DNA from 2 places in the Corynebacterium sp. ES2775-CONJ genome. Region 1 is predicted to be linked to the other one. Evidence: predicted binding sites of a transcription regulator. Region 1 holds the regulator's gene; the other holds the start of a gene.

What was found. Region 1 encodes LexA, which represses DNA repair genes until DNA is damaged. Its sites were predicted from a motif close to CGAACANNTGTTCG; they were not measured.
Region 2: NXT01_RS02920 (error-prone DNA polymerase) is a predicted target of LexA. The motif match lies at 2,186-2,199, and genes of this name have one in related genera.

Annotation. Positions count from the first base shown of each region.
Region 1 is NZ_JANUXT010000001.1:214,609-229,793, forward strand. It holds gene NXT01_RS00975 (hypothetical protein) at 1-409, opposite strand, end outside; gene hflX (GTPase HflX) at 510-2,048, shown strand; gene NXT01_RS00985 (uracil-xanthine permease family protein) at 2,106-3,392, shown strand; gene NXT01_RS00990 (hypothetical protein) at 4,025-5,773, shown strand; gene NXT01_RS00995 (HPr family phosphocarrier protein) at 5,815-6,078, opposite strand; gene NXT01_RS01000 (1-phosphofructokinase family hexose kinase) at 6,251-7,216, opposite strand; gene ptsP (phosphoenolpyruvate--protein phosphotransferase) at 7,611-9,296, shown strand; gene NXT01_RS01010 (DeoR/GlpR family DNA-binding transcription regulator) at 9,341-10,120, opposite strand; gene lexA (transcriptional repressor LexA) at 10,454-11,167, opposite strand; gene NXT01_RS01020 (hypothetical protein) at 11,546-11,911, shown strand; gene nrdR (transcriptional regulator NrdR) at 11,974-12,438, shown strand; gene hrpA (ATP-dependent RNA helicase HrpA) at 12,484-15,185, opposite strand, start outside.
Region 2 is NZ_JANUXT010000002.1:136,350-151,534, reverse strand. It holds gene NXT01_RS02930 (methionine ABC transporter ATP-binding protein) at 1-852, opposite strand, end outside; gene NXT01_RS02925 (MetQ/NlpA family ABC transporter substrate-binding protein) at 1,022-1,909, opposite strand; gene NXT01_RS02920 (error-prone DNA polymerase) at 2,221-5,376, shown strand; gene NXT01_RS02915 (PH domain-containing protein) at 5,443-5,907, shown strand; gene NXT01_RS02910 (PH domain-containing protein) at 5,904-7,331, shown strand; gene NXT01_RS02905 (tRNA (cytidine(34)-2'-O)-methyltransferase) at 7,390-7,866, opposite strand; gene NXT01_RS02900 (cation:proton antiporter family protein) at 7,899-9,536, shown strand; gene NXT01_RS02895 (bifunctional methylenetetrahydrofolate dehydrogenase/methenyltetrahydrofolate cyclohydrolase) at 9,585-10,442, shown strand; gene NXT01_RS02890 (DUF3017 domain-containing protein) at 10,739-11,101, shown strand; gene NXT01_RS02885 (hemin receptor) at 11,324-11,899, opposite strand; gene NXT01_RS02880 (HtaA domain-containing protein) at 12,073-13,995, shown strand; gene NXT01_RS02875 (hemin ABC transporter substrate-binding protein) at 14,105-15,118, shown strand; gene NXT01_RS02870 (iron ABC transporter permease) at 15,102-15,185, shown strand, end outside.

The DNA of each region.
Region 1 (15,185 bases):
TTTGTTCATCTGGGTGTATGACGAGTGTGTGCTCGTCAACCAGCGCCGTGATACCCACTTGTTGCCAGCGCTGTTGTGACTCATCGACCAACAACGGACCTTGAGCGAGATTAACTGTCAGGGTCGTGATCGGAGCGCCGTGGCAATCAACAACCTCCACAAGTGCGAGCACATCATTGATCATCGCGATATGCCCAAAATTCGTGGTCTCGGCTTCAAACCCCGCGAATGTTGCGAAGGGTTCCACAGCTAGGATATTGATCTGAGCCCCAGAGGGGTCGGCGTATTGGATTAATTGTCCGCCGCGAACCTCGCCTGTGACAGAGAGATTATTAGTAGCAATAGCTGCCTCCACGGCATCTTGCCAGTGCTCGTAGTTCAAGCCTAGGGCTTCCAAATCATGACTCATAGGACCCATACTATCCAGTGGGATCGGTCTTTACCATTTTATGAATACCAGTTAAATATTGGCCAAGACTGCCTAGGAAGTGAGACAATGAGTAGTAACGATGAACAATAATAAGAAAAATAACGAAATCGACCACGACGCACTACTCGCCCAAGCTTTCAGCGACCACCAGCAGACAGTACCCACCGAGCCTTCCGGCCACGACCTCACCGGCCTAGTGAGCGCTCAACCTACGGTCGGTGAACTCGATTTGGAACAGCGTAGTTCCTTAAGGCGAATCGGCGGTGAGTCCGAACTCCATGCGACCGACCAAGAAGACGGTTATGACGTCGAGTATCGGAAGCTCCGTCTCGAGCGAGTCATCCTCGTGGGCGTGTGGACCGAGGGCACTACCGCCGAGATCGAAGCAACAATGCAGGAATTGGCAGCTCTCGCAGAGACTGCAGGCTCGCATATCACCGATATGTTCTACCAAAAGCGCGACCGTCCCGACCCCAGTACCTATATCGGCTCCGGTAAAGTTAAAGAACTCAAAGAGATCGTTAATGACACCGGAGTAGATACTGTTATCTGCGATGGTGAGCTAAGTCCCAGCCAGATGATTGCACTAGAGAAAGCTCTCGATGTCAAAGTTATCGACCGCACCATGCTGATTCTCGATATCTTTGCGCAACATGCGAAGAGTAAAGAAGGAAAAGCACAGGTCTCGCTTGCACAAATGGAATATCTGATTACTCGCGTTCGTGGGTGGGGTGGGGCACTATCACGCCAAGCGGGTGGACGTGCAGGCTCCAATGGTGGTGTCGGTCTGCGTGGTCCTGGCGAAACTAAAATTGAAGCCGATCGCCGCCGACTTCGTTCTGATATGGCGAAGCTACGTCGAGAGATCTCTGGGATGAAGACCGCCCGTGACGTTAAGCGCTCACAGCGCCGCGATTCCTCGATCCCCCAGATAGCCATCGCGGGCTATACCAATGCTGGAAAATCCTCGTTGATCAATGCCATGACAGGGGCCGGGGTATTGGTGGAGAACGCCCTCTTCGCCACCCTTGATCCCACCACGAGAAAAGCAGAACTTGGCGATGGTCGCCACGTGGTCTTCACCGACACGGTCGGCTTTGTGCGCCACCTTCCCACGCAGTTGGTCGAGGCCTTCCGATCAACCCTTGAAGAGGTTGTGGAGGCAGATCTGGTCCTCCATGTTGTCGACGGTTCGGATCCCTTTCCGCTCAAGCAGATCGCTGCTGTTAACGAGGTGATCGGTGAAATCGTGCGTGAGCAAAAAGCCGACGCTCCCCCGGAGATCATCGTGGTGAACAAGATTGATCAGGCTGATCCGTTGGTTCTCGCTGAATTGCGACATGCGCTCGACGATGTTGTCTTCGTCTCTGCCAAAACTGGTGAGGGTATTCCAGCGTTAGAAGCTCGAGTTGAGCTTTTCCTCAACTCCCTCGATGCCCATGCCGAGCTGCTCATCCCCTATACCCGTGGCGATATCGTCTCTAAGCTGCACCACCTGGGAACAGTGCTGCAGGAATCCCACACCGAAGAGGGAACGAGAATGGACGTTCGCTTACCTCAGTCTATGGCCAACCAGTTGGCGGAGTTCCAGATCGCCTCTGCGGAAGGTCATGCCTAGAGCCTGGTTGGGGGAGAAATTTACAAAACGTCATATGCCGTTGGATAATAAGCCTTTGTGAGTAAATCTACCCTGGGCTGGGCCCTCCACGGAGACGGCAAGACAATTCAACCTGGTGCAGTTGTAGCACCTGAAGAGCGACTTAGTTGGGGTCGCACCATCGGGATCGGTATGCAGCATGTGATCGCCATGTTTGGCGCTACGCTCTTGGTGCCTACCCTTACTGGTTTCCCCGTTAATACCACTTTATTGTTCTCAGGTTTGGGGACAATGATCTTCCTTTTGGTCACCAGGAATCGCCTGCCTTCCTATTTAGGCTCGTCGTTTGGCTTTATCGCGCCCCTCATGGCGAGCCAATCCGAGGGGATCGCAGTGCAGTTAGGTGGCGTATTCGCTGCCGGTATCGCCCTCATCGCGGTGGGTTTTATTGTTAAGGCGATGGGTAAGCGGGTCATCGATATGGTGATGCCGCCGGCTGTCACGGGAGCGATCGTGGCTCTCATAGGTCTCAATCTTTCACCAGCAGCCGTCAATAATTTCCAAGAGCAGCCAGTGGTGGCATCAGTCACCCTGGCTGCAATTTTATTTTGCACGGTTGCTGGTCGCGGAATGATCGCGCGGTTGGGAATCCTTCTAGGTGTCATTATCGGCTGGTTATTTGCAGCCATAAGTGGCAATCTTTCGGAGGGGGCCCGCGAGACTATAGCTGCGGCACCATGGGTTGGTTTGCCACAATTTCATACGCCGCAGTTTACCGCTTCCGCAATCCTTATTACCCTACCGGTGGTCATTGTCCTCATCGCTGAGAATGTCGGTCATGTTAAAGCAGTCAGTGAAATGACTGGACGCGACCTCGACGACCTTGCGGGTGATGCTCTTATTGCTGATGGAATTGGTACCACCCTAGCTGGCGGCTTCGGTGGTTCCGGTACTACTACTTATGCCGAAAATATTGGTGTTATGGCTGCTACCAGGGTGTATTCAACAGCTGCGTATTGGATTGCGGCACTTACTGCCGTGATTCTAGCCTTCATTCCAAAATTTGGTGCTTTAATCTTCACGATTCCTGTCGGTGTTCTCGGTGGGGCAGCATTGGTGCTCTACGGTCTCATCGGCATGTTAGGCGTGCGAATTTGGCAAGACAATCATGTTAACTTTAACAATCCGGTTAATCTAACCGCCGCCGCTATCGCCTTGGTCGCAGGCATTGGTAATCTCACCCTTCCGATATTTGGAGTAGAACTAGAAGGCATAGCGTGGGGTTCTGTTGGCATTATTATCATCTACCCGCTATTGAAACGGGTGTATACTACCTTGGGCGAAGGCCAGAACGCACAGTTCTGAGCTGTGTTTTGATATTAGTCTTCCAACTTCTAACCCCTTGAGCTTACCCTTGGGGTCTTCCTGTCCTATACCCCGAGCCTGCTGTCGCGGCTGATTTTATTCCTCGATCCTGAGATAAATCCTGGACCCAATCGTGATCATGGTGGATATCCTTAGGGGCGACGCATGTGTAGGTGGAGTTTTGTCTCTCTTTTCTCTTGAAAAATAGGCCTTGGATAGAGGGATCGATGCGATCGTGTTGGTATATGCTGTGCTCCGCCGGCTAGTTGTCGGCTATCTACGAAAGTGGTCGCGCATATTTAGGCATGGGGTGACCCAGGATAAGTCGCACCTATTTTTCCATGTTCTATTTCTGCTGGTTACCACGGCAGATCTGGCTGTTATAGTTGGCAGGGGATTAAGTGGATCATCAGGATTAGCAAGGCCGAATGCACCGATAGGCGCCCTAGGGACTTTATAGAAGTTAGGGATATTTAAGGCAGGGTGTGCTGGAGCGTCCCTTGTATAGTCTGTTGACAATAGGCGAGGGGAGAGGTGCCAGCGCTCATATTTTATGTGCCAGATATTGTGCATCTCGTTCCTTGGGCAGCCTCCTTTAATATCGCAGTGAAAATCTTGCTACCTTATACGATATGAGCGAAAACTATCTCGAGAAAATCCACCAATTGGTTGCTGATGCTCAGGACTCCACCCGGGCGCTGGAAACCTCCAACGAGGAACAGGTTTTCGCGGAAGAATCTAAGGACGCGCAACTGCGTCGCCAACAAGCAGTGGAGGCCTGGCATCTGGTTGTTGACGCTTGTACGATCGCACTCAGCGATGACGAATATTTCGGGGAGCACAGTGGCTACGGATTCGAGGTGCCAGAGCCCACTCTGCAGGTACTGAAGATGCGCAATATGGCCTTTATACATATCCAACACCTCAAACAGCAGGAATTTGAGGTCACGGTGGATATCGCACTCATGCGTAGTCTGCTTGATGCCGCCGTGGAGCTATACAACAATTATCACCAAACGGAGCAGTTTGAGCTACGCATGATCCTCGTAGAGTTGGAATTGATGTTGTGGCGGCTAGCAGATGTGGATCTTATTCGCACTGTCCTCGACGAACACGCTCATGGTCTAGAGCAGCAATGGAATGGCGAACCTGAGCAATTTTTTATCCATGTGGACTTTTTCCGAGCCCTCAAACTGTCCTCGGGGCGCTCTATTGAGCGGGCGCGAGCGTTGGCTATTTTTGCCCGGAGATATCCCGAATTTGGAAATGAAACGAGTCTCGATCTCGTATTCGCAGCATTCCAAATCAGTATCAGTGATTTTATGGCACAACCCACCAAGGAAACAGCGGAGATCCTGTTACTGTGTTCCGAAGCTATCTCCCTGTGGGACACACTTTCGCAAGAATTCGCGCAATCTTTGGCAATCCGCAATTCCGTGGCGACAATCGCCAAAATGAGAACTCAGCTCTTCCTTGAGGAATTTCTTGAGGCTCAAGACGAGGAGATGATTGCCGAAAACCACATAGAGATTTCGGTCCTCAGACTGCATATGATGATCAGCGAAGCTGCGGAAATTGAGCTCGAGGCCAGCAATGAGTCTAATGCTTTAGTCGACGCCACGGATGAGTTCATTGGACTTATTGAGGAGACTGAAGTCTACGAGCCACTTATGATCAAAGTTCTCTACGACGTGAGTAACAAACTCATGAGCGAGGGATTCCTGCGCGCTGGGGCGCGCCTGGGAGCAGCGATTGAACCTTTACTCCGCGGTCATATGGATCTCATTCCGCCCATTTTCCATGCCCCCCTGCGGATGCTAATGATAAACAGTGCAATCATCTCCCGCGTCGACCTTCAACGCGCCTTAGGATTAATTGGGGAGATGCGTCTGGAATTAGAGATGGCAGAGTTCTCAGACGAGTTCTATTCCACATCCACTAATTTGGCAACCACTCAAGCCACCGAAATCCTCGATGATCTTGAGCTCGCTGTTTACTATCTGCTGATTAACACCGAAAACGAAGACGCGGTGACCGCCCAGGGCGTTAGCGCTGCAGAAATTCAGGTGATCAAAGGCCTCGACACAAAGCTTTCCAGCCTTGAGGAAGCACAACGTTTAAGAGACCGCGGAGCTTTTGAACCAGCCTTAGAAATCCTAGAACAGGGTGGGGCTCTCATGGGCGAGCAACGCATAGGCGGTTTGCAAACCTTGGGCGCGCAAGCGACCCAACTTCAAGGTGAGCTGCAAAAGGCTCGTGTCAGTCAAGGGAAAAAGGTGCCGAAGGTCGCAAAAAATACAATAACCGAGGGGGTAAAACGGAACTTCTTCAATAGGGAGCCTGCACTGCAGCTCTTGAGGAAATTCCTCAGGCGCAAATAAAAAACGCGGGCTCATAGTGACCCGCGTTTGTTCGATATGCCCTAGGCGTCGAGATCTTTTTCGATCAAGGCAGCGATTTTCTCTACGGCTTCAGGGTTTTCCGAAACAACCGTAACTTTGTCACCCTTCTCTGCGCCGAGGGCCATAATCATCAACGAGGACGCAGCGTCAGTTTCGTCATCGTCTTCGCCTTCAATGCTTAGGAAGATGTCCTCATCAAATTCACCAGCAGCCTCGGCAATGATGGAAGCAGGGCGGGCATGTAGGCCGACTGCGGAGCCGACAACAACGGTCTTAGAAGCCATAGGAATGGATCCTTTCAGTAAAAGTGGACGCATAACGTGCCCACCGGGTCATTAAACTCATTCTCTTGTATTAACTCAGAGCTATACGTAGCTGCGACGTTAGAAGTCGCAATTCAAGAGTCAAACTTGATTCTAGGCAATTATCGACGCTTGTGCTACCTAAGTGGGTCTTTTAAGTCCATTGGCTAATCTTTATGCGCTCCGGATGTACTCCAGCGGGGTCTGGTATCTCGGTCCCTGGCAAAGAAGCGGCGGCGCAGCCATAAGCGGTCGCCAAAGCTAGAGAGTCGGGGTAAGACAGCCCCCTAGTACGCCCCATGAGATAACCCGCCAGAGCGCAGTCACCCGCGCCGACCGTCGAGCGCACATTGATATGTGGCGCCTTAGCGAAAAATATGCCGCTTTCTGTAGCCAATATTGCTCCTGCTGCTCCGAGAGTGATCAATAGTTCCTTGACGCCGCGCTTGAGAATCTTCTGTGAAGACAAGATGATAGGTTCGATATTGTCGTCGAAGGCCTTTTTTTCCAGCATTTCCCCGGGTATTCCGATAATCTGGCCGAGTTCGAAACTATTGGGGGTGAGAAGGTCAGGCGCCGCTATCAGGAGGTTGTCGCTAACCGACTGCAAGGGAGCATCCGACGTATCAACAGCGATGTTGAGATGAGGGAATTCACCTTTGATAAGGGTGATGAGCTCCGTATAGAAAGACGGCGAGGTCCCAGGCGGCAGCGATCCGGCCAGTACCACCCAACTCGCATGATCAAGGGTGTTCAGCAGCAGGTCTACCAGTCGCAGTTGATCTCGCCTATTGAGGGATGCACCCTGGCCATTCAGCTTTGTCGTTATGCCCTTCGGGGAAGAAAGCGTGGTATTAACTCGTGTAGAACCTAAAGTTTCGAGGTTTCGGTAGGGGATCCCGGTCTGCCTGATGAGGGGGAGGAGCGGGTCAGATTTCGAACAAGGGAAAACTGCCAGAGTTCGGCGATCGGCCTTGAAGATAGCGTGGGATACGTTAATCCCTTTGCCTCCAGCTGAACTGAGTGACGTTTCCATGCGGTGCACTCCACCTGGACGCAGCTCGTCGTTTAGCAGAAAAGTTGTATCTATGCTCGGGTTGGTAGTGAGGGTGACGATCACAAAAATTACTGGCTTTCATCGAAGGCACCATGGCACAAAGCCGGGTTGCGCGTATGAAGAACAGGACAAAACGCTTTCCGTGTGGTGCTATGAGGGGCACCTGAACCGTTGCGGATCCCGCAACCTAGCTCATGGCTGAAATATCTCATAGTTGATACGGAGTTGATATCCAGCCATCGAAGCTAAGGTGCAGCTCAGTGACGCGCTGCTGAGAGGATAACAGGATCTTCCTTGAAGAGTAAGCCTTATTATTTTTAGATGTCAATTAAAACCCAACAAAGAGGGTGAGTTTTGACGCCCGAATGTGTGAATCGTATTGCTTTTTTGGGATTTTTGTGGTGTTCTGGGTTTGTTAGCTATGTAAAAGTGAGGATGAATTATATTGACAAGCGATGTGACTGGTAACACGAAATATAAAGGTACTGGTGTGGTAGGGGGTGTCCGCTACGCGAAGGCTGTATGGATCAGCGCCCGCCCCGAGCTGCCCAAAGAGTCTCCCCAGCTTGCCGAAGATCTTCGGGCGCCAGAGGTAGAGCGCTTCGCTGGAGCTGCCGATATTGTGGCCGGACGCCTACTCAGGCGCTCGGAGCATGCCGTGGGCGACGCCGCTGCTGTACTGAAGGCTACCGCAGGTATGGTAAACGACCGTGGCTGGCGCAAGCTAGTGACCAAGGGAATCAAGGGTGGACACACCGCGGAGTACGCTGTGATGGCTGCTACCGATAAATTTGTGTCCATGTTTGAAGCCGCTGGTGGTCTTATGGCCGAGCGCACCACGGACCTGAAGGATATTCGCGATCGTGTAATCGCGGAGCTTCGCGGTGAACCAGAGCCTGGGCTCCCCGATGTCGATGAGCGCGTGGTGCTATTCGCCGATGATCTTTCTCCAGCAGATACCGCGGCGCTTGATACTAAATACTTCGTCGGTTTAGTCACGGAATTAGGCGGTCCTACCTCTCATACTGCCATCATTGCACGCCAGCTCAACGTGCCGTGCATTGTCGCAGCTGGATCAGAAATCACCGATATCAAAGCCGGAACGCACGTACTGGTGGACGGTTACCTGGGAACTATCGAGGTAGAGCCTCATCCGGAGACTGCTCAAGCAGCAGAGCGCAAGTCGGATGAATTAGCTGAGTGGGTCTCCAAGTGGCGAGGTCCGGCACAAACCAAGGACGGCTATGCTGTTCAGCTGTTGGCCAATGTGCAAGACGGTAAAGCCGCTCGCATTGCAGCTGAGGAATCACAAGCTGAGGGAGTCGGTCTATTCCGAACTGAGTTGTGTTTCCTGAATGCCACCGAAGAACCAAGTGTTGATGAGCAAGCCGACATTTACCGAAAGGTCCTCGAACAGTTCCCGGACTCCAAAGTAGTTGTACGCACCTTGGATGCTGGTTCTGATAAGCCTATAGCTTTTGCATCCCTTATTGACGAGACTAACCCAGCTCTGGGCGTTCGTGGTTTGCGCATCGCCTTGTCTAATGAATCACTGATGACCCGTCAGCTCGACGCTATTGCACAAGCTGCTCGTGAACTAGGCCGTGACGAGTCCGCTCCGACGTGGGTAATGGCTCCAATGGTAGCCACAACTCGAGAGGCCAAGTGGTTCTCAGATTTGTGCCGCGAGCGTGGCCTCGTCGCAGGTGCCATGATTGAGGTTCCGGCGGCTGCCCTTATGGCAGATAAAATCATGCAGTATCTAGACTTCGTCTCCATTGGCACCAATGATCTGACACAGTATACGATGGCCGCCGACAGGTTGTCTCCTCAGCTCGCCTATCTCACGGATCCATGGCAGCCAGCCGTGCTGCGTTTGATCGATCTCACGTGCAAGGAAGGCCAGCGGACGAATACCGCTGTTGGCGTTTGCGGTGAGGCAGCAGCAGATCCCATGCTTGCATGCGTGCTCACCGGTTTAGGTGTGAACTCGCTATCAACCGCTGCGACAGCTATCGCCGGAGTGGGTGCACAGCTAGCAGCCGTTGATTTTGAGACCTGCCAGAGAGCTGCTCAGGCTGCTCTCCACGCAGACGGTGCTAAGGATGCCCGCGCCAAGGTGCGTGACATCCTCGAAGGTTAGAACTAATCCCGCTAGTAGCTATGACTAGCGGGATATTTTTGTGCCTAGTCTGCGATTACTACCTCTATATTGTTTTCCTTCAGTGCTTTTACAAAGGATTCGGGGGCATTGGAATCAGTGATGATAACATCGATATCTGCAATCGAACCAAAGCTCACGAGATAATCTGTACCCATTTTAGTCGAGTCGCACAGGACGACGATCTTGCGTGCATTGGTGATCATGGCGGATTTAATAGCAGCCTCTTGCGCGTCCGCTGTCGAGAGACCGTGATCAAGCGTGAGGGCATTAGTCCCTATAAACGCAACCTCAGCACGCAGCAGTGCGAGGGTTCTTAGTGCGGTATCACCGACAACTGCCTGGGTAATTGAGCGAACGCTGCCTCCGAGTAGCTGGATTTCGTCGAGACCTGAATTGGCCAAATTAAGAGCAATGGACAAAGAATTAGTGACGATCGCCCATTGCTTGGCTTGGGGTTGTAGCGCGATGATATCTGCCAGGGCTGCTGTTGTTGTACCGGCATCAAGGAATATTCCTCCCTGTGAAGGCGGAAGGAATCTGACCGCTGCTTGTGCGATGGAATTTTTTGCCCCCGAGGCGGAACGGGCTCGGGTATCGAGGGGATATTCAGTGGTTTGAAAAGTCTGGTTCGCCACCGCGCCTCCGTGGACCCGGTGGACGACACCCTCGCGATCTAAAACCGCAAGATCACGTCTGATTGTCTCGGCAGTGACATTAAAGCGTGCGGCTAATTCGGTGACGTTAACTCGTCCTTCCACAGCGGTAAGAGAAGCAATTTGGCGGCGGCGTTCTTCTGAATACATGGTCTCAATCACTCCTCATATTGCCCCGAGCATGTGCGGCGGGTGCCCTAGAAACGGGCATAGGCCTGCGAGAAATAATGCCCGTTTTCTTTTTGTTTGGAAAATTCCTCCCTTTATTCTTGCATGTTTATGTGGGGAAAATCAGAAGTGGCCGTGCGATCACGACCTAAAAACCACACCTATACCTCTACGAGGCCGCTCAAATTGACTCATCTAGCTGGGGAAAAACTGATAAACACACTAGTTCTTTGTTTATGTTGTTTCCTGTGATTTCACTGACAATTCCGTTTCGGGGGTAATGTTTGTACCCCCGCAGGGTTCGGGCGGTAGTTCCTAAAAGGTGCGAAATACCGAGACGACCTTTCCCAAGATTTCGGTTTCGGGAGTTGCGGGGATGGGGTCGAAGACTGGGTTGTGTGGCAGCAGCCAGATGCCGGTTCGATCTTTTCTGAACTCCTTGACCGTAGCTTCCCCATCGATCATAGCCGCCACAAACTCGCCGTTATTGGCAACAGGCTGAGATCGGATGATGATATAGTCGCCGTCCAGTATTCCGGCGTCTTGCATGGACTCGCCAACGACCTGGAGCATGAAGAGGTCGCCATCACCTACAAAATCTTTGGGGACAGGGTAGTAGGTGTCGATATTTTCCTCGGCTAGAATCGGGTTGCCTGCCGCAATCGCCCCGACGAGCGGTATATAGGAAGTATGTGCACGATCACTCTCGTCTTGAACACTGATGGGTTGAGAATCCTTCTTGGCGGCAGTGCGCTGTGGAGAGAGGTTGACCTTGATATCAACAGCACGCGGCTTATTTGCATCCCTTTTTATATAGCCCTTGCGCTCGAGCTCTCTGAGTTGATAGGCAACAGAGGAAGTGGACTGCAAGCCAGTGGCATCCCCAATTTCTCGGATGCTGGGCGGGTAGCCGCGCAGAACCAGAGCGTCGTTGATGACTTGGAGGATGGTCTCCTGGCGCTTTGATAATTTCTCCCGAGCTAGAGTGCCAGAAATTTTGGTTGCGTCGGAGGTCTTCTTGGAGGCCATAATGCGCTTTCCTTGAGTGGGTTGGTCCTCGCGAGTTGACTCGCCAAGGTATTCGATTATTTAGTTTAGGGCACCGTGTTCGATTGTGCGAGTTTAGATGTAAAGAACTCCGAATTATTAGAACGCACTTACTATTTGCGCGATAGTGTTCGAAAAATCTTCGCCCACCCAAGGCGTTCCTGAGCAGCAAAAAAATGAGATTTCACACTTGTATATTGACATATCTCTCGAACATGAGCATAATTCGAACATAGTTGCTAAATGGATAGTATTGAGCCCCGCTTTGGATCTGTGGGGACGTTAAATTCGAACATAACTGTTAGAAATAGATCATGAGTCCAGACCCGGTGATTTTAGCGAGATATAAGGAGCCACACCATGACGATATTAGAACCATTGAACAAGGCAGATGCTGTTATGGTTCCTCCGGCTGAGGTTTGGGATGGAGGAGCTATTCGATCGCTCACGCATAGTAGTAGCGGACCTCGTTATATACGCACGTTGTCTTATTCGCTCGTATCCAACCCCTTCGAGCATGAGCCGCAGCGCGGTACAACCTATCCGGAGATAGTTTCTCACGACGAAGGTGATAGCGCTTGGAAAAATTATATTGCGGGTGGCATCTTTGGTCTTTTCATATTCTTCGGACTGCTCGTCGCTAACGACGAGGGGGCTAGTAGCCAACCCGACGGGGAAAGTGCATATGCCGTCGCTTCCTATTCCTCGATTCCGCTGGGTGGTTAAATCGGGGCGGTCTATGATGTAGGTAAATATCGCTTTTTATCCGAAAAGGTATGAGTACGACTATGCACTGCCCCTTCTGTCAATATGAGCAATCAAAAGTGATCGACTCTCGGGTCGCCGAATCTGGTGCGGCGATTCGACGCCGGCGCGAGTGCATGTCGTGTGGCGGGCGCTTTACCACGGTAGAAAAAGCTCAACTACTCGTGATGAAGCGGAACGGCCTCACTGAACCCTTTAGTAGGGAAAAGGTGATTGTTGGAGTTCGAAGAGCATGCCAGGGGCGCGATGTGGGCGATGATGCTTTGAAGCTTCTTGCGCAGCAAGTGGAGGCCACTGTCCGGTCGCACGGTTCCTCGCAGATTCACGCCAATGATATTGGTTTGGCTATTCTCGATCCACTGCGAGAACTCGATGAGGTGGCCTATCTTCGATTTGCTTCGGTTTATAAATCGTTCGAATCAGCTGCCGACTTTGAGGCTGAGATTCGCCTGATGCATCGCCGCGAGCGCGAGGCTGAAAACAACTAAAAAGATCCAAGGGATGGAGGGAGTATGCCCCCATCCCTTTTAAATTTATGTCAGGCGAGTGATAGCTTTACTAATTTTTGCTTCTGAGACCTTTTCCGCTGTGCCTAATCGCTGAGCAAAGAAACTGACGCGTAACTCCTGGATGAGCCACTGAATATCTTTGACCTCACGTGACCGTCGCCGCGCTGGGGGGAGGTTCTCGATGCGAAGTGATAACTGATCTTCAAGCTTTTCAATTCGATGCTGATACTCTGCATCTCGATCGGGGTTGGCCGCCATATCATCGAGCCGATATTGCATGGCTTTGAGATACCGGGGAAGGTGTCGCAGACGTCTTATCCCATAAATCGTTAGCGCTTGTGCTGGTAGCAAGAACGCTAATTGCTTCCTCATATCCTCGATGGCCTCGCCGGTCCAGTTGTGTAGCTCTGCAGAAACAGCCAAGTATTCGACCAGTCCTGGTGCAATATCTACAATCATCCTGCGCACCCTAGACGGAGCATCATTTCTGATGAGAGCCTCTAATTGCTGGTATCTCTCTGGGTCTCGCACCGGGCCACCGTGATCGATAAGTGCATCTCGAATTGCTGCGATACGAGCATCGTTGACGAGTCCGTGCGAACCTCCATGGGGATAATTCTCCACCGCTACCCGTTGCTTGAGACTAAGTCCATTAAGCATCCTTTGATCGTTGACGTTAATGGCCCGCATCAACAGGGTCATCGTACTGGTCATCATCGCCTGCTCAGCTTCGGCCCGGGTGCCCATCGCCTGAATAGCTACGCCCTTTTCAGTAACTACTAATGCGGGATAGGTGGTCACGGGCAGTCCGTCGACCGTGGCAGCCGCTTCCTCGGCGATAGTTCCTAAAGTGTCGGCAGCCCACGTCTGTGAAATGCGGGTATTGACGTTTTGGGAAATATTTGCCACGGAGGACTTGATTTGATCCGAACGCCGCTTTTTTAGACGAGTGAGATTGCGGTCGTGATCAATGACCTTCCCGCGACGATCGATCGCGGCGTAATTCACTTTGAGGTGATCAGGAACTTTTTCCCAATCAAATGCGCTAGGGCTTAAACCTTGGGCACCTAACTTTCCTAGTTGCTCTGATAACTGTGCGGTTAACGGAGTAGAAAGTCTGGCATCGAGGAGGGGGAGAACTTTTTTCGCAAACTCTGGAGCTGGAACGATTTGTCGCCGCAGAGGTTTGGGTAGCGATCTGATTAATTCAGTGATGAGCTCTTCGCGTAGACCAGGAACAAGCCACTGAAATGGATCTGGGTCGAGTCCAGCCAGCAGCGGCACCGGGACATAAACCGTGAGGCCATCATTATGGCTGCCGGGATCGAACTCGTAACTGAGTTCCAGCTTCATATCTTTAAGGTGCCAGAAGCTTGGGTAAAGGTCCTCGGTGATATCGCGGGCTTGTTCGTTGACCAAATTCTCGGGATTGAAGTCTAAAAGATGCGGATTTTTCGCCCGATTCCGCTTCCACCAATTATCAAAAGAGCGCCCCGAAGCAATATGTTCAGGGATTCGTTGCTCGTAGAAATCGAAGAGCGTGTCTTCGTCCACGACGATATCGCGTCGGCGAGCGCGGCTTTCGATGTCCTGTGCGCGGTCAAGTTTTTCCCTATTCTCGTGGAAGAAAGAATGGTGAGTGGTCCATTCGCCCTGTACCAGAGCGTGGCGAATGAAGATATCCCGGGCAGCTCGCAGATCAACTCGGTGATAGGGGACAAGCCGGTCGATGACAACAGGAACTCCGTAGAGAGTGGACTTTTGGTACGCCATCGCTGCCGTCTTTTTTGCCGACCAGTGCGGCTCCGAATACTGATGCTTGAGAAGCGGGCCACCTAATTTTTCCACCCACCGTGGATCTATTTCCGCAACATCGCGGGCCCAGAGACGCGACGTTTCTACGAGTTCGCCAGCCATCACGCACGGCGCCTTCGAAGAACTGAGCGCGGATCCGGGGAAAATCATGAACCGAGTATTGCGGGAGCCTCGGTATTCTTTGCTGTCCAGCTCTCGTATACCGATATGGGAGAGAAGACCCGATAATAGAGATTGGTGCAAGGCATCAGTCTGATTTTGGTCTATGAGCAAGTCGTGTGACTGAGAAAGTCCCTGCTTTTTTCCCCGAACAAAATCACTGAGCTCCTGCACAGTAGAAAGGTTCCACCCTAATTGGGAGCAGATATTTATCAGCTGGTGAACTAAGTCAAACCATTCTCTAATGCGCATATAGTTGAGATATTCTCGGGATACACGCTTGCGGAATTGGTTGCCAGATAATTCTTGGCGAATCGTTGCCAGATATTCCCACAGATTGAGATAGGTCGAGAAGTCGGATTTCTTATCTTTAAATCGGGCATGGAGTTGATCCGCCTGAGCTTGGCTGTCGAAGGGACGCTCGCGAATTTCTTGGATACTCATGGCGGCTACGACGATCAGGGCCTCTTTCAGGCACCCCAGTTTATACGCTTCAACGAGCATACGGGCCATACGTGGGTCGAGCGGGATGCGAGCCACGTCTCGACCAATTGGGGTAAGTTTATAGCTCCCATTTGCTGTTTCCGTCTGTTCGAGGGCGTTGAGTTCATGCAGCAGCAATACTCCGTCCCGGATGGCCTTGGTATCGGGGGCTTCGATAAAAGGGAAGTCCTCGATATCGCCAAGGTTGAGAGCTGACATTTGGAGAATAACGCTGGCTAGATTCGTTCTCAGAATTTCAGGATCGGTAA
Region 2 (15,185 bases), on a different contig from region 1:
AGTGAAAAACCCGGAATTCTCCGATAATGTGATCGTGAAAAAGCGACCTGGGTGGTAGAGCAGCTCATCTGCTTCAATGGTATCGGGGGTATTGCGCAGACTCGTGGCCACGAAGCGCTTGGCCACATCGGTGTGCGGGTGGGAGAAAATCTCGTAGGTAGAGCCATATTCCACCACACGGCCATTTTCCATCACAGCGACTTTATCGGCTATGGAGCGGATGACATCCATTTCGTGGGTGATCACCACGATGGTAATACCCAGTTCGCGATTGACCTTACGCAAGAGGTTGAGAACTTCTTGAGTGGTCTCAGGGTCGAGTGCGGAGGTGGCTTCGTCGGCAAGCAAGAGAGCTGGATCGGTGGCAAGTGCACGGGCAATACCCACACGCTGCTTTTGCCCGCCAGAAAGCTGTTCGGGATAGTTATGCCCCCGATCGCTCAAGCCCACGAAGTCGAGAAGTTCCTGCACCCTAGATGTGCGAGTTTTCTTATCAACCCCCGCTAGTTTGAGGGGGTACTCGATATTGCCAGCGGCAGTGCGGGACTTCATCAGATTGAACTGTTGGAAAATCATGCCGATATTGCGGCGCAGTTTCCGCAGTTCCCGTTCGGGCATACCCACAATCTCAGTGCCGTCGAGCCGCAAAGATCCCGAGGTTGGGGTATCGAGTCCGTTGATCATGCGCACTAGTGTGGATTTACCGGCGCCAGAATAACCGATAACCCCTAAGATTTCTCCGGCGTCGACAGCAAGGGAAACCCCGTCGAGGGCGACGATATCCGTCCCCGATTTTTTCTTGGAATGGAAAACTTTAGACAAGTTTTCAAATTCAATACGTGTTCCGTTCACGGATGTCCTTAGATAGCTTCGGTTAAAAAATCTTCATGCCAGCCCACACCCTAACCAGTAACGATGGAGATCGTCGCTTCCTGATAACCGTGATAACCGTGGCTCCTGCATGAGGGGAGAAGGCGCAACGATTATCAGGTGAAAAGGGGTGAAAATGTGGAGCTCGAGACTATTTAGTCTGGTCTTCTAGGCGCTGGAGTATCGCCTGAAGAGCTTCAGGGGTGCTCTCTACGGGAACGGACGTGCCCTTAGAATCCTCGGCGTTAGCAGCTAAGACCTGAGGATCATGCCAGAGTTGAGCTAGTTTCAAAATGGTGGGGTCATTCTTCTTGGATTCGCGCACCACGAAAGCGTTGATATAAGGCTCCGCCTCAGGTGCATTTGGGTCATCCTGGAATATAGCGAGCTTCGGATCAATTCCGGCCCGATCGAGGAAAGAATTATTAATGATTGCTGGCCTACCTTCGCCGTATGCGGCGGTAGTTTGTGCGGCATCCACAGACGTTACCTTCACCTTGGATTCTTTTTCGATGATATCGGCTTCGGTGGGGGTCAAGCTGCCCTGGGCTGCTGGCTTTAAGGTCACTAGATCAGCCTGAACGAGGACGTTAATGGCGCGGCCTAAATTCGATGGATCGTTGGGGACGATAACAGTTTCTCCCTCGATGCCATCGAGGCTAGAATGATCCTTCCAGAAAAGCGCGAGGGGAACAATCTCCGTGGCTCCCACTGGAACCAGATCGGCATTATTGCCCACATTATATTCGGCGAGGAATTTCAGGTGCTGGAAGAGGTTAACATCTAGCCGATCTTGGGAGAGCGCCAAGTTGGGGGTTGAGTAATCGGAGAAATTAACAATATCTAGGGTGATATCGTTTTCCTTTGCTACCTCTTCTAAAGCGGCCCATACCTTCTTGGTGCCATCGGTCGTGCCGATGCGGATGGTGGTGCTGCTATTTTCGCCGCCTGGGGTGGCAGTATCATTAGAGCAGGCGGTCAGACCGCCGGCGGCTAGGAGTGCGGCAGTGGAGACTGTGATAATGCGAGAAATATTCATGATGACATCACCTTCAGGTTGATAAGTATTTGTTTATGAGGGATAGGTAAGGCAACGGCCTGCTGCACCCAGCTTGTTATAGTCGAGGCCCATCCGCGTTTCTGGCCTTCAAGCAGGTCAGCGTATGTGTAGATGGTGGCATCCCACCCGATTCCTTAGGGGAAAAGGGGGAGTGTGAGCCGATCTGAACCAAGCTGTCTCCTTAACCTAGCGTGAAGCGTATCCTAGTCAGATTTGGTTGTACAGCTTAGTCTAGTTTTGGGATCGCCTTAAATTCGTACGTATGTTCTAAAATATGATATATATTTCTTGTGGACCCAGCAGGAAATTTTCACGGAAAGCCGCTCAGTTGGTCACGTTTAGAGCGATATTTATCAGGAAAAGAAGCGTGCGAACTGCGGGCTCCACAATCCGAAAGCTTGGAAAAAAATAGTACACCTGTTCAATATTATTCACCCCGATCTCATGTAGAACTCCACGCGGCTAGCTGCTTTAACTTTTTACGCGGCGCATCCACTCCAGAAGAGATGATCGAAGCCGCCGTAGCAGTGGGAATAGAAGCTATATCTTTGCAGGATAGAGATGGTTTTTATGGGGTAGTGGCCATGGCTGAAGCAGCTGCTGCGCATGGAATAGCTACCGTTTTCGGTGCCGAATTAACACTTGATACCGCTATCCTCTCCGTGATCTGTAAAAACCCCCGCGGATACCAGTTGCTCTCCGAGCTCATTTCCCAAGCCAAGATGGCGGGGGATAAAGACCACTGCCATTACCCCGATCTTCAAGCCATCGCCACGCAGCTATCTGGCCACTGCTATATCCTTGCGTCAGCAGAATGGGCCGAAGAGATAGAAACCCTTTACCAAGCCTTCGGGGCGGAGAATATCCTCCTCGAATACGTGGTGAGTATGAGCCCGACCGATAGCGATGCGCATGCCCTTTTAGACGCACTTCATACTCGCTACCATGGCGAATTAGCGGCCATTGTGACCACGCGGGCATGTGCGGCTCATAGCGGAGCCGCCCCAGTAGCCCAAGCGAAACAAGCGCTGGAGCGTAATCAGGCACTCTCTAGCGCTGCACCTCAACTCGCCGCGATGGGCGCTATGTGGCTGCGTCCGCGTGATCATATCGAAAGTGTTTTAGCTCCACACCACCGACGCTATATCGATCACGCCTGTACCATCGCGCGCGAATGCGCCTTTCAGCTCACCTTAATTAGTCCCAATCTCCCCCAATGGGAGGTACCTGAAGGGCACGACGAATTTAGCTGGTTAGAAGCCTTGGTCCACGAGCGCTTCCCCCAGCGTTATCGCACTAGAGATAAAGAGATTAGGCACAAAGCTGAAGCCCAAATCGCCCATGAACTCTCCGTCATTAAACAACTAGGATTTCCCGGATATTTTCTGATCGTCAGCGACCTCGTCGATTTCGCGCGCACGCGAAATATCTTGTGCCAAGGCCGCGGCTCGGCAGCAAATTCCGCTGTGTGCTTTGCCCTAGGTATTACCAATGTGGAGCCTGTAGCCGCAGGTCTGCTCTTTGAGAGGTTTTTATCTCCCGACCGCGATGGTCCCCCCGATATCGATGTCGATTTCGAATCCACACGTAGGGAGGAAGTTATCCAATACTGCTATGAGCGGTATGGGCGTGAAAACGCTGCGCAAGTAGCTAATATTATTAGCTACCGCCACAAAGGGGCCATCCGCGACGCCGCTCGCGCCTTAGGCTATGCCCCAGGGGCTTCAGACAGCTGGTCAAAAGGAATAACCGAACCCCCACAGGTAGTTTCTACACTTGCCAACCAGCTCTGCGGCCACCCTCGCCATCTAGGCATCCACTCTGGGGGTATGGTGATCTGTGATCGGCCCATATCTAGCGTGGTGCCCATAGAATGGGCCCGCAAAAAAGGTCGCAGCGTCGTGCAATGGGATAAAGAAGCCTGCGCGTCGGCCGGGCTGGTCAAATTCGACCTTCTAGGTCTTGGTATGCTTGAAGCTCTGCATCACATGATTGACCTGGTCAAAGAGAGTACAGGCGATGAGATTAACCTGTGGGAACTCGATCTAAGTGACCCCAATATCTACGAGATGCTCAGCCGGGGCGATGCCATAGGAGTCTTCCAAGTAGAATCCAGGGCCCAGCTTAATACCCTGCCCAGATTAAAACCGCGCTGCTTCTTCGACCTCGTCGTGGAAGTTGCTCTGGTACGCCCAGGCCCTATTCAAGGTGGGAGCGTGCACCCATATCTGCGGCGGCGTAGTGGGGTCGAAGAGATCAGTTTCGACCACCCTGTGCTAGAAAAATCTCTCTCCAAAACTTTAGGCGTGCCCCTGTTCCAAGAACAGCTTATGCATATAGCCGTGGATGCAGCCGGCTTTACTGGGACCGAGGCAGACGCCTTACGTCGCGCTATGGGTTCTCGTCGATCAGCAGAGAAAATGTCTCCACTAAAAAAACGCTTCTATTCGGGCCTACGAGAAACCAACGGGATTACGGGGAAAACAGCGGATAAATTATGGAATAAGATCGTAGCTTTCGCGGCCTACGGCTTTCCAGAATCACACGCGCAATCTTTCGCCTCACTGGTTTACTTCTCTGCTTGGTTTAAGTACTACTACCCAGCCCAATTTTGTGTGGGACTCATGCGGGCACAACCCATGGGCTTTTATTCTCCCCAATCCCTCCTTGCCGACGCCCGTCGGCACGGCATCAGGGTTCTCCCCGTATGCATAAATTCCTCGCGTGCGGAGCCTACCGTCGAAAAAACCGAGGACGGGTGGGGGATAAGGATCGGACTAAATTCCATCAAGGGGCTCCATAAGGTCTCCGATATTGTCGCTCATGCCCCTTACAGCACAATTGCTGATGTGGCGCGCCGGGCGGATGTGAAAACCAGCGATATTGAAGCCCTCGCCCAAGCAGGAGCCCTTGATATTTTTGGAACTGAACGCAGGCAAGCTCTGTGGCAGGCAGGTATAGCGGCCACCGAAAAACCTGATATGTTGCCAGGACTCTCGGTACTGCAGGCGCCGAGTCTACCTGGAATGAACGCTTTTGAGTTAGCGGTAGCTGATATCGCCACCACAGGGCTCACCCATGATAAGCAGCCCATGGTGCTCTTTCGAGAGTATTTGGACAGCGTGGGTATCATTCCCGCCGCTGAGCTATTGAATATCCCTGACGGTACCCGTATTCGAGTGGCCGGAACCGTCACGCACCGCCAAAAGCCCGCGACGGCTGGGGAGGTCACATTTATCGGTATGGAAGATGAGACAGGACTGATCAATGTGGTGATCACACCTGGGCTCTGGAAGCGACAACACGCCCTCGCCCGTACTGCCACCGTGCTGATCGTGCGCGGTATCGTGCGCAACGCAAACCGAGTTGCCTCTATTAGTGCTGATCTCCTAGAGGAATTTTCCCCTGCTGAATTACTCAGCGCTGGTTCACGCGACTTCCACTAAGAAACGGGGCACCGCGCACAGTACAGCGGCATGCGGACAGGGAGAGAAAGTGTATCCTCATTGGGTATGGAGAGATCGTTGCATGCTGTTCATCCGAATCTAGTGAAAGTACGCTATATCTCGCGCCTGCCGTGGCTTATCGTCGCGCTGATTGCCTCTCTGGTGTGGTTTTTTCTCTTTGAGCACTGGGTATGGGCGCTGGCTGTTCCCCTCGCATTACTGGCTATAACCTGCTGGTTTATCTGGTGGATCCCTCGCCAAGTGCACTTTCTTGGATGGCAAGAAACCTCAGAAGAAATCATCATTGCTAGTGGGCGACTCTTTCGCAGCATACGCATTATTCCCTTTGGCCGGGTGCAATATATTGATGTACTGCAAGGCCCCCTTGAGCGCATATACGGACTCAAAACTATCCATATCGTCACAGCTGGCGATGATGCGAGCTATATTCCTGGCTTAGAAGCCGAGACCGCCGAAGCCTTGCGCGAGCGCCTGCTCACATTTGCCAAGGAAAAGATGATCGATCTATGAGCGATATAGACAAGCACCGCCTCCACCCTTTGACCCCAGTGGCTAAAAGTGGCGATGTCATCGTTGCCACCACCGTCTTTGCTATCACCGCCGGCGGCTCCAGTCTCGGAGAACTCGTTGATATGGTGCGCAATAATTGGGATACGGCATACCTGCGGGCAGTTCTGTTACCACTCGTCGCACTCATGGTGTTTCTTGCCATCGTCGGCTCTCTGCTCTATGTGGGCTGGAGAGCGATTAGCTACGAAATTCACGGGACCGAAGTGGTCTACCGGTCGGGGATTATCCGCAAAAAGGTTCGGAGTGCTCGCTTCGATAAGATTCAAGCGATTGAATTATTCGAACCGATCAATGCGCGCATTTTTGGGCTGGCAGCGGTGCGATTAGAACAAGCTGGCGGGACTAATAGCCATGTTGACATCGCTTATCTCAAGCGCGCTGACGCGCTTGCGCTCAAAGACCAGCTGCTCGGGCAAACCCGCCGACACACCGCAGCGCCTACTCGTGAAAAGCTAGATCGAGCTGAGGATAAACCTTCTCCCCATAATTCACCACAGGACACAGCTACCCTTTCCCCAGAGATTATCGTGCCACCCATACCTGTATGGATGTCACTTACGGCAGCCGCGCTCTCCAAATCGACGCTGATCTCACTGCTGATCACAATTCCTCTCTTTATTTTTCAGCCACTACCTACGATCGCTATTTTCTCTTTCCTTCTTCCCTTAGTAGTCAACGCCTTTCAGATCATTGATCGTTCGTATCGCTTCACAGTTGAGCGCGATGGTGAAACCCTCAATATCAGTTATGGGCTGCTGAACTTGGAACGAAAAACTCTGCACGCTGAACGCACTCACGCGGTTGATATGGTGCAACCAGTGACCTGGCGGCTTCTCGACTGGTGGTTGGTGCGCGTGTCTGTGGCAGGTTATGGCAATGCCGAACGCGGTATGCTTGTTCTCCCCATTGGCAATAAAGAAAAAGCGATGAAAGTTGTTGCCGCTCTCATGGGTACTACCATAAATCCCGATCTAAAAGAACAATCGCCAGCAGATGACCTCGATAATATACGGCCTCAAACGTCGAGGCCGTGGGAGATTTATCGCAGCCCACAACGAGCTCGGTTTGTTTCCCCTATCGACTGGAATAGGCAGTATGTTCTGCTCAACGAGGATTTTATAATCAGCACACGCGGGCGGATCGGGCGCAGTGTCGCCATGGCTCACCGCCGACATATCCAGCACCTAGAGCTAAGCCACGGACCATTCGAACGTCTCGCTGGGATCGAATCGGTGACCATGGCTATCATTCCTGGCCCCGTGACCATCAAAGCTCGCCAGTTGGGTCTGCAGGACGCGCGCGGGCTCATCGCCGAGGTGGCTGAACTAGATCTCAACCACTATCTCTCAGTTTCGAACCGATAGGGGAGGCACAGCCTAAGCGCCGGATAGGATAACGGCGCCCTGCTCTGAAATCTCAGCTTTAGGATTCGGCTGCGCCTTCAAATCCGAACTGACGCCACGCTTCGAATGTGGCAATGGCAGCGGCATTGGCAAGATTGAGGGAGCGTCGACCTGCGAGCATGGGAATGCGCACGATGTCGGTTATGCGGGGGTGGTGGAGAGCCTCCTCGCTAAGCCCCGTTGGTTCCGGCCCAAAGAGTAAAATATCGCCACGCTGATAGCTGATATCTGCGTAATTGGTGGTGCCATGAGAACTGAAGGCGAAAACGCGTCCGTGGGGGAGGGAGGTAAAGACATCAGCGAGGTTCTCGTGAACGCTGAGCACTGCTAAATCGTGATAATCTAAACCTGCCCTGCGCAGGTTTTTATCTTCAAAATTAAAACCAAGAGGACCAGCTACATGCAGGTGTGCGCCAGTTGCCGCGCTGAGCCTGATGGCATTGCCGGTATTGGGAGGAATGCAGGGCTGATCGAAGACGATATGAAGCAGAGACATACGCAATATACTAGTGACTAAGAGAAGAATATATGCCAGCCGAAATCCTCTTTCCCGCGATTATCGCCATCATCGGCGGTCTAGGCGCTGCTGCTCTCCGCTTGCCGCCACTGGTTGGATTCCTTGCAGCAGGGTTCTTCATGAGCTTTCTCGGAATCGAGCACATCCCCGGAATTGAAGAACTGGGGGAAGTTGGGGTAGCCGTTCTCTTATTCACAATTGGTTTGCATTTAGATATTCGAATGCTCACGAAAATCCGAATTGTGGGCACAGCCCTCGGCCACGTTATAGCTAATACGGCCGTATTTGCACTTCTGTTTGGCGTTCTGTCCTCAGTACCTTTCTTGGTTTTCCTCGCCTCGGGGTGGACAAGTGCCTTGATAATCGGCTTGGCCTCTTCATTCTCGTCAACAGTCTTTGTCATGGCCATCATCGAAGAAACGGGGCGGGCGCGTTCGCGAGTTGGGCAAATATCCGTCGGCGTTTTAGTGCTCCAAGATATTTTCGCCGTAGCCTTTCTCGTTTTAGCGAGCGGACAAGTGCCACAACCGTGGGCCATCGTGCTCGTCGCTCTACCTGTCATTAGACCTCTGGTAGGTAGGTTGCCTGATCGCGTTTACCGGATCGAATTACTGGTTCTCGCAGGTGTTACTACCGCTATTGGTGCCTATGCTCTGTTCGAACTCGCCGGATTATCGGGAAGCTTCGGCGCCCTAGTCATGGGCTTAGTCATCTCCGGTCACCCCATTGCCGGGCGCCTTTTCACCGCCTTAACCAGCGTACGCGAACTCCTGCTGGTGGGATTCTTTATCGCTATCGGCCTGGGTGGTTTCCCTTCCATCGAGGGTTTATTATTAGCCGGCCTCCTCCTAGCACTGCTCCCTCTCAAGGCAGGATTATTCATGATAATCCTGTACAAAGTGGGAATGTCGAGTCGCACTGCGTTGCTGACGGCTGGCGCGCTTGCGAACTATTCGGAGTTTGGTCTGATCGTTGCCGCTCTCGCCGTGGAACGAGGTTTTCTCAATGGGGCGTGGGTACAGATCATGGCCGTGGCAGTCGCTGGCTCCTTCGTCCTTAATGCCCTAGCGAAATTGAAGATGGACGTGCTATTCGACCGCTTGGTCGATATATTGCCGCAGCGAGACCCCTCCAAGCTGGCTGCTGGCGAACGTCCCCTTGATGTCGGCGGAGTTGACGCCATGATCTTAGGGATGGGACGCGTAGGTGCAGGTGCCTATAAGCGACTCACAGAGGCGTATGGGTTAACCGTGGCCGGGATCGAACACGACGAGTCACGCGTGAATGCGCTGCGTCGGCACGGGTATATTGTCTTCCATGGCGATGCCACCGACCCTGAATTATGGGCTCGCATGTGCGCTAGTTCCCATGAACCACAACTGCTGGTGCTAGCGATGCCCGATCATGGTGCCAATATCGAAGCCCTAGCTCACGTGCGCGCGCAAAGTTCGACCATCAAGACTGCGGCGATCGCGAAATATGGCTACCGTGCTCAACAGTTACGTGAGATGGGCATTGATGCGGGCGTTAACCTCTACTCGGGTGCTGGCACGGAGCTTGCCGACGTCGCCTTCAGAGCCCTTCACGGTTCTGAGGTGGAACTGGATTCCGAATTTCAGACCAACCCGCTTGATGCGGCCGGAAACTAGAACAGCGAACACCCCACAAGGCTGCCTAATCATGGAATAATTACCCCCATGACTGCTCTCAAACTTGACGGTAACCTATACCGCGATGAAATTTTCGCCGATCTTAAAACTCGCGTGGCCGCGCTCAGGGAGCGGGGAATTACTCCAGGTTTAGGGACCGTCCTCGTAGGCGATGATCCCGCCTCACACTCCTATGTGAAAATGAAGCACCGCGATTGCGCCGAGGTAGGAGTGCGCTCTATTCGCCGAGATCTGCCCGCGAATGCCTCCCACGAAGACTTACTCGCAGTTATCGAGGAACTCAACCACGATCCCGAATGTACGGGATATATCGTGCAATTACCGCTGCCGAAACATATCGACGAAAACGCCATCCTTGAGGCTATCGACCCAGCCAAAGACGCCGATGGTCTACATCCCATCAACTTAGGGAAACTAGTTCTCAACGAACCGGCACCGCTGCCGTGTACGCCCAACGGGGCGCTCCACCTGCTCAGCCGCTTTGGGGTAGCTACCCAAGGAAAGCACGTCGTTATCATTGGCCGTGGAGTAACAGTGGGCCGTCCCATGGGGCTGATGCTCACCAGACGATCAGACAATGCCACCGTCACCTTATGTCATACCGGGACTGTGGATCTCAAAGCGGAAACTCTACGCGCAGATATTATTGTTGCTGCCGCTGGAGTGGGGCATATGTTAACCCCCGATATGGTCGCACCCGGTGCCGCCGTTCTCGATGTGGGAGTGTCTCGAGTCGATGGTCGCCTCGTTGGTGACGTCCACCCAGGGGTTCTTAAGGTTGCCGGCTATGTATCTCCTAATCCAGGTGGCGTGGGCCCTTTGACGCGGGCCTTCTTAGTGCGCAATGTAGTCGAACGAGCCGAATCCCACCTCTTGGGGAACTAAGGCTACACGAGGCGATCGCTTAAATTCGTTGACCCCCTCGGACTGCTTTGTGATTTCTACGCTCTACTCTTAGGCGCCTGAGCGCCTGAGCGCCTCGTCGAGAAGCGACCGAACTCGCAGCTCTGAGGCACAGCTGAGCGCTCTTACACAGGCATATCAAGTTTTGGAGGTTTTGAGATCACTAGGCTTTTTGAATACATTGGGGTTAGTTGCGCAGCACGGGAGAGAGGGCGCGCACGCTCGTGTCAGCAGATAACGCCATACGCGCCGTGGTGCAGAAATCAGAGGTCTTTTCCATGAAACCGACACACCCCGTCACACTAGCGGAGATCAAAGATCTCGATCGCCTACTTATCAACCCCCATGATGCCAATCTGAAAAAGTCCTCTGTCCCTCCACTTCTACAGCGCATTGGTATCGCTCTCTTTGTGGTGTTGGTTTTCCTGTCTGGTTTTCTTTCCTATACCGAACACTGGCGCCGCGCCACATTTGCTCTTGGAGCTGCCATGATGTGGCTGAGCTTATTGCGATTAGTCTGCGATTCTCGAGTGATGGGCATCCTCTCGGTGCGCTCGCGCGGAAAGGATGCAGTATTCACTGGATGTTTGGGCTTTGCCATGCTGTTTTTGTCCGCGTCCGTGGACGCACTCGGTAGTTAGAGGTAGTTAAGAATTACGCAGCGTACCTAGTGTCTCTCCATGGGGGTGCGCCCCCTATTGGGAACTTGGGGGTGAAATTGGGGGTGGTGAACGGTGATAAGGGTTCTTTAATTGGGGAACTTTTTGTAGATACTCCATCTTCCCCGACACTTCCCGACCCACCACGATCAGGGAATGTCGCTAGTGAGGCTACGGATTCATGTAATTTTTCAAGTGGTAGAACTAATCTGAAGCCGATATCTTTTTACTTCCTACTTGGGGCATAGTGATTGTGTCATCGGAGGCAACCGATTGAGAGGCGTCAGTGGTGGGATGCTGTTCAGGCTTATCTTTTGACTGTGTCCATCTCGGGCTGAAACCCGGCAGCACCCAGATCAGCAGGAAGGTGAGACCAGCACCCAGTCCTGCACCGACAAGGCGGTGATCGTCACCGATAAGGAAATAAATGGCGGCGTTTAAGCCCGCGATAACTACCCAGAAGATGCCAAGGACAAATCCGAGCCTGCGGGGAATAAAACTATTTTTTTCGGCCCAGTCCAACTGCGGAAAACGATCGCGGGCCTCCTTGCGGATGCGTCGTGACGTACGTTGGGCGGGGGCAATGGTCGCGAAAAGCGTGGCTAAGAACGCAACGCCGAGCACGATTGCATCGCCCACGATAAAACCGAAACTGAAGAGGGCGAGTGCACCAGCGCAGGCGAAGCGTTCAAAGAGGCTCAGGGGAAGAGGCTGTTGGGGGTCCACGTCGGGGTAGAGAAATTGAAAGGAGTCGCTCGTGGAGGGGAGCCGATTAGTCAAAAGCAATCCTTCGATAGCGGGAATGGTCAAATCACTGGGCTAAGTGTAGCCTAATATTCACATTTTTAATATGTGCTTGACTAGAGGCTAGCTTGCTCATGTCAACCTAAATCTTTGCCCATATTATGCCCAAACTTTTCGATCCCTGGTGGGGAGAAACGAGATCGATAGTGATGCCAACTCGTCATCTGGTGAGTACTGCTCCCAGATATTATGGTCCCTTCAAGGGCCTTGTGCGGAGCACGGCAAAAAGCCTCGTCGTCATCCCAGCTCTCTTGGGACTACTTTTCCTCAGCGCACCAACTGCTATGGTGCCAGAAGCTGCAGCTCAAACCACCTGTGCTATGAACTGGGGTGTGAAAAAGAGTTTTCGGGAATATATTGTTGGCCCCATTGCTCAGGGGGGCTGGCAGCAAAGCTCGGGGATTGGCTTTACTGGCTCCCCGACCGGGGCTGATAGCGCCTTCGTATTTACTCCTGGTAAGGCCACGATCGAGAGCCCCAGTGAGGCGATTATTCCTATGCAAGGGGTGCTGAAATTTCAAGGACATAAAGCAGCTGACGGCTCTCAGTACTTACTCGATATGGAGATCAGCGATATCAAAGTCAAAGCCTCGGGTATTACGGCCGAAATTATTGCTGACTACAAATCTTACGAAGCCGATATGACGCAGGTGGAGAAAACTACGCGTGGCGCCCCAATCAGCGGCGATGATGTCACCATCGCTATTATTTCCCTCAATAATGCCGTCAATACCGAATCCGGGATCGTTGATCTAGGTGGCACTGTGACGCTCGCCGCTGGTGGAGATGCCCTCTTCCTCAACGCCTATCAACAAGGATCGCTCTTAGATTCGACCTCGGGAACAGTTAAACTGGATGGATCCTGCCAAAACTCCAGTACAGGCGACTTTGCAGCAAATGGTACTACCGGCGGCGGCGATTTCTGCGCCAGCGGACTTAGGCGTATCGACGGTAATTTTTCAGGTACTGCGGGTGAAGTCATGGGCATGGTCTCGGAGTTTAACGACACCATGGGGGCCATTCACACATTGATGTGTAATTCCATGCGCTTTACAGATACGGTGCATAAATTTGCAGGCCTTGAGGATAGTAACCGCACCCAGCCGGCCAACCCCGATCAGCAGGCCGCCCAATCGAGTACCAATCAACGCACTGGTACAGCATCAGGCACAACCGTGACACCAGGCGGGGTGTCAGATCCTAGCGCACCAAATCCCACGCGCATGACGTACAATACCGCGGTTTGTCAGGCAGCGGATGCTCGCGGAATCGCGCAGGCGGATGCTCGATGGGGGATTAAAAAATCCTTTCAATCCTATATCACAGGCTCAATTGCCAAGGGCTCATGGTCACTCGCGGGTGTGCGTTATACGGATGGACAGTTCATCTTCAGCGGTCGTTCAGGTGCTATTGACCCACAGGCGCGCACCGGTACGATTGCTTTTAATGGGGGAGTGAAATTCACAGGCCACCAAGGGGTGCTCAATCTCCAACTGACCAACCCAGAGATACAATTTACGGGCTCAACCGGGCAACTCGTTGCGGCAGTGACCTCTTCTGATACCTCGGGCACGGTCAGCAATTATGGGCGCGTCGTCGTGGCTAACCTACAGTTCGATTCGCTTGATCTTAGTGATAGTTCAGCTAACGGCGCAGCTCGTGTCACTTTGACTGCGGCTGGAGCGCGCGCTTTCGCGGGCTTCTACGAACCAGGTATTGATCTCGATCCCTTGACTTTCTCCGCTACTCTAAAGCCGGGCGCTAATTGCGCGACGGGTCAAGGGGGACGTGCGAGTGCTGCAATAGCTGGCGATTCAGGTGGTGCTGATTCCTCAACACTATTAGATGGTACGCAGCTCGGTGAGGTGATATTTGGTGAGGAAGATGCCGCATTGAACTCGCAGGGTTACACCGAGGGTAAGTCGCGATTTAAAATCAAGAATTCCACCCAAGACGTCACGGGAATACCCATGGATGTTACTCCTGCTGCGTATGCTCTCATGGCGCTTTCGGCATTTGTGATTGCAGGGGGCACCCTCTCCCGTTTAGTTATCAGTCACCCCGCCTCCTAAAATTTTTTAGTCAACCAACGGAGATAACGTGATTTTTTCAGACCAGTATTCTCGCCCACGATCGCATCGTCTTTCCACACTCCTTGCCGGGCCCCTTGCAGCAGTTCTATTGGTTGGGTGCGGTGTACAAGGTGCCTATGACACGAACGCTGCTCTACGTCAGGAGCTTTCTGAGGCACATAGCTTGAGCGATCCGCGAAGTTTCGAGGGAGTGAGTGCGGTTACTGATTTCGATGAGATCGTTCCCGTCACAGACTCCGCGCAACCACACCTTCCTGTGGAATTAACCGATGCCGATGGCTACGATGTCGAAGTCACCGATACCTCCCGAATTGTGGCACTTGATCTCTATGGAACTTATACCAAGACCCTGCGAGGATTGGGTTTGGGCGACAATATTATTGGGCGCACCATTTCCTCTAGCGAAGAGTCCTTAGCTGATCTCCCCGTGGTCACTCAAGGTGGCCACACTATTAACGTGGAGGCAGTGCTTTCTCTGGAGCCCACTCTCGTCATCGTGGATCATTCGATTGGGCCTCGCGATGCTATCGATCAAATTAGAGCCGCCGGGATTACAACGGTGGTGATGGAACCCTCGCGCACCATCGAATCTGTCACCGAAGATATTATGACCCTCGGTGCCACCGTTGGCCTTAATAAAGAAGCTGAAGAATTAGCGCGGCGCACCGAGGCGGAAATTGCTAAAGATAAAGCCGCTGTTGATGAGCTCATCCCTGCTGAGCCGATGCGAATGGTCTTCCTCTATGCTCGCGGCAACGGTGGTGTTTTCTTCATTATGGGTGAGGGCACGGGTGCCAAGGACCTCATCGAGGGGGTTGGGGGAATTGATCTTGGTACTGAGTACAACCTGTCCTACGCGGAGCCTGCAAACGCTGAAGCTTTAGCCAAAATTAACCCCGAAGTAATAGTGATGATGAGCGGTGGTCTCGAGTCCACGGGTGGCATTGACGGACTCCTGCAACGTCCTGGCGTGGCACAAACGATCGCCGGTAAAAAGCGCCGTATTGTCACGCTTCCCGATGGACAATCGTTGGCCTTTGGCCCACTAACTGGACAAACTCTCCTGCGATTGGCAAAGGCGATCTATGCCCCCGAGCAATAATAAGGCTGCACCACTTATTGCTGAGAGCGGCCACGAAGTCTTTGCCCGCAGGCGCACGAGGCGACAA